2 regions of the Streptomyces sp. NPDC002088 genome follow, and region 2 is predicted to be linked to the other one. Evidence: riboswitches for the same ligand, from Rfam matches in the RefSeq annotation. Region 2 holds a riboswitch; the other holds the start of a gene.
What was found. Region 2 has a riboswitch for cobalamin ahead of ABT114_RS34355 (cobalamin biosynthesis protein). Riboswitches for the same ligand answer to the same signal wherever they lie in the genome.
Positions count from the first base shown of each region.

Region 1: it holds a riboswitch for cobalamin, as region 2 does, so the genes downstream of both, nicT (Nickel transporter NicT) here and ABT114_RS34355 (cobalamin biosynthesis protein) in region 2, are expected to answer to the same signal.

Region 1 covers NZ_JBEOXO010000002.1:384,743-387,915, forward strand. Annotated here, with positions in the region: gene ABT114_RS05495 (glycoside hydrolase family 13 protein) at 1-1,291, opposite strand, end outside; gene ABT114_RS05500 (ArsR/SmtB family transcription factor) at 1,433-1,792, opposite strand; cobalamin riboswitch at 1,873-2,055, shown strand; gene nicT (Nickel transporter NicT) at 2,085-3,173, shown strand, end outside.
Region 2 covers NZ_JBEOXO010000020.1:122,497-125,669, reverse strand. Annotated here, with positions in the region: gene ABT114_RS34365 (inorganic phosphate transporter) at 1-950, shown strand, start outside; gene ABT114_RS34360 (hypothetical protein) at 985-1,206, shown strand; cobalamin riboswitch at 1,361-1,500, shown strand; gene ABT114_RS34355 (cobalamin biosynthesis protein) at 1,605-2,549, shown strand; gene ABT114_RS34350 (cobyric acid synthase) at 2,546-3,173, shown strand, end outside.

The DNA.
Region 1 (3,173 bases), on a different contig from region 2:
CCCTGCATCCGTCGCGGCCCTTGCGGACGTGGCCCGTCTGCTCCCAGATGGGGTCCTGGAGGACCTCGAAGGGCAGGTCGGCGACCTCGGGCAGGCCGAGTTCCTCACCTTGGTAGAGGTACGACGATCCGGGCAGCGCCAGCATCAGCAGGGTCGCCGCCCGGGCCCGCCGCAGCCCGGCGTCCGCGTCGACGGCGGGCGCGTGACCGCCGGACAGCAGCCAGGTGTTCTCGTCCGTGCCCGGCGGGAGCGTCAGCCGGGAGGCGTGCCGTACGACGTCGTGGTTGGACAGCACCCAGGTGGCGGAGGCGCCGGCCGCGCGGGCGGTGGCGAGGGAGTCGGTGATGACCTGGCGCAGCTCGTCGGCGTCCCATCGCGCTTGCAGGTACTCGAAGTTGAAGGCCTGGCCGAGTTCGTCCGGGCGCGCGTACAGCGCGCGGCGGGCGCCCGGCACCCAGGCCTCGGCGACCGCCGTGCGGGGCGGGGAGTAGGCGTCGAAGATCTTGCGCCAGTCGCGGTAGATCTCGTGGACCTCGTCGCGGTCGTAGTACGGATGGCTGCCGGGCGGCACGTGGTCGAGGGCCTCCTCGCCGGTCGCGCCGACGTCGCCGACGTCCCGCAGCGGCTCGGTGAGGTCCTTGGTGAGTGCGTGCGCGACATCGACGCGGAAGCCGTCGACACCGCGGTCGGACCAGAAGCGCAGGGTGGTGCGGAAGTCGGCGCGGACCTCCTCGTGGTCCCAGTTCAGGTCGGGCTGCTCGGGGGCGAAGAGATGCAGGTACCACTGCCCGTCCGGGACGCGTCGCCACGCGCTGCCGCCGAAGACGGACTGCCAGTCGGTGGGCGGCAGTTCGCCGTGCGCACCCCGCCCGTCGCGGAAGACGTACCGATCGCGGGCGGCGGACCCGGGGCCGGAGCGCAGCGCCTCCTCGAACCACGGGTGCCGGCGCGAGGTGTGGTTGGGGACGATGTCGACGATGACCTTCAGGCCCAGCCGGTGCGCCTCGGCGACCATGGCGTCGAAGTCGTCGAGGGTGCCCAGGCGCGGGTCGACGTCCCGGTGGTCGGCGACGTCGTAGCCTCCGTCGGCGAGTTCGGAGGGGTAGAAGGGGCTGAGCCACAGGGCGTCGGCACCGAGGGCGGCGAGGTGGGTCAGGCGCTCGGTGACGCCCCGGATGTCGCCGAGCCCGTCGCCGTCGGCGTCGGCGAAGCTGCGGGGATAGACCTGGTAGACGACGGCCTGGCGCCACCAGTCGGGGTTCCGGGAGGAGAGGTCGGGCAGATCAGGCACGCGGTCTCCTTTGGGACGTGGTCGGGCAACACCGGAAAGCCTGTCCACATTGCCCGGAAGGGGAACGTTTTACGTCGTCCGGAGGGGGCCATTCCCTGCGTGGACGCGTCCGACACCCTCGCCTGCCGGGGCGCCCGTGCGTCATCCCCCGTCCGCGGAACAGTGCTTGAGCAGCGCCCGTACGTCCTCGTCCACCACCCGGTACCGCACGACCCGCCCCTCCTTCTCCCCCTCCACGACGCCGGCCGCCCGCAGCAGCCGAAGTGCCTGCGACACGGCCGGGTCGTTCATGCCGGTCGCGATCGCCAGGTCGGAGACGGCCAGAGGGCCGGTGCGGTGCAGGGCCAACAGCAGGGCGAGGCGTTTGGGGTCGGCGAGCAGGGAGAAGCGGTCGGCCCAGGTGCGGACGTGACCGGGCTCGCCGATGGCGGCGATCGCGTCGCACACCCGGTGGCCGTCGATCGTGCGGCGGTCGGCGCGGTCGGCCGGGACGAGATGCATGGCGCCATCCTCGCAGGCACCACTATGTGATCTTGAATACCTGCGCAGGTATGCAGCTATGCAGGGGACGCCTCGCACCCCTACGGTGGGCGGGCCGTGGTGTTCGGGAAGCCGGTGTGATGCCGGAGCGGCCCTCGCCACTGTGATCGGGGAGTTCCCGTCCCGTCCGGCACCAGCCGGGCCACTGGTCGTACGACCGGGAAGGCAGGGGCGGAAACGTACGACCCGTAAGCCAGGAGACCGGCCACGGCATCTCACGAAGTGATCCACGAGGTGCTGGAGCGTGAACCGGATGACCCTGCCCAACGCTGCCCCCACGGCCGCCGGGACGACGCCGGAGACGTCTGCGACGTCCTTCAAGTGGCGGCGCGAGGACACCGTCAAGACAGCGGGGCTGATGGCGGTGATCGCCGTCCTGCACGTCGTCGCCTTCGGAATCCTCTTCCTCCTCGTCGTGCCGGAGCACTACGAGGTCGGCGCCAAGGCCTTCGGCGTCGGCCTCGGCATCACCGCCTACACCCTCGGCATGCGGCACGCCTTCGATGCCGACCACATCGCCGCGATCGACAACACCACCCGCAAGCTGATGGCCGACGGCAAGCGGCCGGTGTCGGTGGGTTTCTGGTTCGCGCTGGGGCACTCCAGCGTGGTGGTGCTGCTCGCGCTGCTGATCGCGGGCGGCACGCAGCTCGCCGGCCGGGTGATGAACGAGGACTCCAGCACCCACCAGGTCCTCGGCTTCATGGGGACGACGATCTCCGGCACCTTCCTCTATCTCATCGCCGCCCTCAACCTGGTCGCCCTGCTCGGCATCCTGAAGGTCTTCAAGGCGATGCGGGCAGGAACGTACGACGAGAAGGAACTCGAACAGCACCTGGACTCCCGCGGCTTCATGAACCGCATTCTGGGCCGCCTCACCAAGTCCATCTCCCGCCCCGGCCAGATGTACCCCCTCGGTTTCCTCTTCGGCCTCGGCTTCGACACCGCCACCGAGGTCACACTGATGGTGATGGCCGGCTCGGGCGCGGCGGCGGGCCTGCCCTGGTACGCGATCCTGTGCCTGCCGCTCCTCTTCGCCGCGGGCATGAGCCTGTTCGACACCCTCGACGGCACGTTCATGAACTTCGCCTACCAGTGGGCGTTCTCGAACCCCGTCCGCAAGGTGTTCTACAACCTCACCATCACCGGCCTGTCCATCGCCGTCGCCTTCTTCATCGGCACGATCGAACTGGTCGGCGTCCTCCACGAGAAGCTCGACCTGCGCGACGACGTCACCGGCTGGATCGCCGGCCTGAACCTGGACAGCGTCGGCTACGTCATCGTCGGCCTGTTCGTCGTCGTATGGGCGGCGGCGGTGGCGTACTGGCGGCTGGCGAAGGTG
Region 2 (3,173 bases):
CGCACGCCCTGATGGGCGGTCTGATCGGCGCCACCATCGCCTCGGCGGGCACGGGCGCGGTCCACGGCGACGCGCTCGTCACCAAGGTCATGATCCCGGCCGTCGCGGCCCCGATCGTCGCGGGTGTCGCCGCGCTGCTCGCCACCCGCCTGTCGTACACGCTGGGCAAGAAGGCCGACGGCAAGGCCGCCACGAAGGGCTACCGCGCGGGCCAGATCGCCTCGGCGGGCCTGGTCTCGCTGGCCCACGGCACCAACGACGCGCAGAAGACGATGGGCATCATCACCCTCGCCCTGGTCGCCGGCGGCGCCGTCGCGCCCGACTCCGACCCGCCCACCTGGGTCATCCTCTCCGCCGGTCTGGCCATCGCGCTCGGCACCTACCTCGGCGGCTGGCGCATCATCCGCACCATGGGCAGCGGCCTGACCGATCTCCAGCCGCAGCAGGGCTTCGCCGCCCAGACCAGCGCCGCGACGGTCATCCTGGCCTCCTCCCACCTCGGCTTCTCCCTCTCCACCACCCACGCGGTCTCCGGCTCGGTGATGGGCGCGGGCCTCGGCCGCAAGGGCGGCGTCGTGCGCTGGTCCACCGCGACCCGCATGCTCGTCGCCTGGGTCCTGACCCTGCCGGCCGCCGCCGTGGTCGGTGCCCTCGCCGAGTCCGTGACGGACCTCGGCGACTGGGGCACGGCGGTCGTCGCCGTCTTCCTGATCGCCTCCAGCGCCGCGATCTGGAAGCTCTCCCGGCGCGAGGTCGTCGACCACAGCAACGTCAACGACACGGAGGAGCCGGACGGCGTCGTGACCACGGCGATCGCCGCGGTGACCCCGCCCCCCGCGGGCGTGGTGACCGAGGACCTCACGGCCACGATCCCCGCCCCGGCCACGATCCCCGCCCAGGCCACGGCCCCCACCGCCGAGCCGGTGTCCCCGCCGGCCGCCGCCGTCTGAGCCCCGCGCACCCGGTTAAGAAGGAAGCATCACCATGAACATCGACTGGGCAACCCTGGGTTCCGTGTTCGGCGTCAGCCTCGTGGTCACCGTGGCTCTCGTGACCCTGTTCACCCTCGGCATCATGGGCCTCTCGCGCCAGGAGCGGGCCTCCGCTCAGGGTGGGTCCGCCGCGCTGGCGGTGACGGGCGCGTACGCGTGCTTCGCGGCCTGCGCGGCCGCGGTGGGCTACGGGATCTACCTGATCGTCGCCTGACTCCCAGGCACACCGTTCGTCGAGTCGAGGGCGGGAGGCACCCACGGGTTCCTCCCGCCCTCCGCTTTGCCCAACCGGCTTCACACAGCTGTCACCTGCCGCGCGTGTGGGCCTTCACACACTCCTCCACCCCAGGTCAACAGCAAGTTGACGGCCCTTCCGGGCCCGTGGTGGACTGCCGGAGCCATCTACGGCGGCAGGAGAGGAAGCCGGTGCGAATCCGGCGCGGTCCCGCCACTGTCACCGGGGTAGTAAGCCCCGGGAGCCAGGAACTCTCACCGCCGGTCTCATCGAACCAGGGCGCGGACACCCTGAGTGAGGACATGTCGCCATGCTCGGCTGCCGATTGAGCTTCAGCACCAGGTCTCTGCCCGGTCCCGCCGCGATCGGCTGAGCGGATGCGTGCCGATCGCGTCTTCGCGTACGGCGCCACGGCCGGCCTCCTCGGCGACCTGCTCCTCGGCGATCCGCGCCGTGGGCATCCGGTCGCCGCGTTCGGGCGGGCGGCCGGGGCCGTGGAGCGGGTGTTGTGGCGGGACCACCGGGGCCGGGGCGCGCTGCACACCGTGGTGTGCGCCGGCGGCGCCGTGGCGCTCGGCGCCACGGCCGCCCGCGCCGTACGTACCTCCACCGCCGCCTCCGTCGCCCTCACCGCCGCCGCCACCTGGGCCGTCGTCGGGGGGACCTCACTCGCCCGGGAGGCCCGGGCCGTCGGGCGTGCCCTGGAAGCCGGGGACGTCGAGGGTGCCCGCGCCCGGCTGCCGCATCTGTGCGGGCGGGATCCGCAGGCTCTCGACGCCGACGGGATCGCCCGGGCCGTCGTCGAGTCGGTCGCCGAGAACACCTCCGACGCCGTCGTCGGCGCCCTGGTGTGGGGAGCCGTCGGGGGCGTGCCGGGGCTGCTCGGGTTCCGGGCCGTGAACACCCTCGACGCCATGGTCGGCCACAGGTCGCCCCGCTACCTGCGCTACGGGTGGGCGTCCGCCCGGCTCGACGACGTCGCCGGATGGCCGGGGGCCCGCCTCACCGCCGTACTCGCGGCCGTGGCCGGAGACGATCCGCGGGGGGCCGTACGGGCCTGGCGGGCCGACGCGGCCAGGCATCCGAGTCCCAACGCCGGTCCCGTGGAGGCCTCGTTCGCGGGAGCCCTCGGCGTGCGGCTCGGCGGGACCCTCTCCTACGCCGGGCGGGTCGAGCACCGGCCCGTGCTCAACGGCGGTGAGGGACGCGCCGTCCGGGTCGCGGACATCGACCGGGCCGTACGGCTCTCCCGTCGCGTCGGCTGGCTCGCGCTCGGCGTCAGTGCCGCCGCGGGACTCCTTATGAAGGGGCGTACGTCATGAGCGGTGGTCTCCTGGTCGCCGGCACCACCTCCGACGCCGGCAAGAGCGTCGTCACCGCGGGAATCTGCCGGTGGCTGGTGCGGCAGGGCGTCAAGGTCGCGCCGTTCAAGGCGCAGAACATGTCCCTGAATTCCTTCGTCACCCGCGAGGGCGCCGAGATCGGGCGCGCGCAGGCCATGCAGGCGCAGGCCGCGCGCGTCGAGCCGACCGCGCTGATGAACCCCGTGCTGCTCAAGCCCGGGAGCGACCGGAGCAGCCAGGTCGTCCTCATGGGGAAGCCCGTGGGCGAGATGACCGCGCGCGGCTACCACGGTGGGCGCCAGCAGGCGCTCCTCGGAACCGTGCTCGACTGCCTCGCCGAGTTGCGGGGCACGTATGACGCGGTGATCTGTGAGGGGGCGGGCAGCCCGGCCGAGATCAACCTTCGCCGCACCGACATCGTGAACATGGGCATCGCCCGCAATGCGCGGCTACCGGTCCTGGTCGTCGGCGACATCGACCGCGGGGGCGTGTTCGCGTCCTTCTTCGGGACCGTCGCGCTGCTGTCGCCCGAGGACCAGGAGTTCGTCGCCGGGTTCCTCGTCAACAAGTTCCGCGGCGACGTGTCGCTGCTGGAACCCGGGC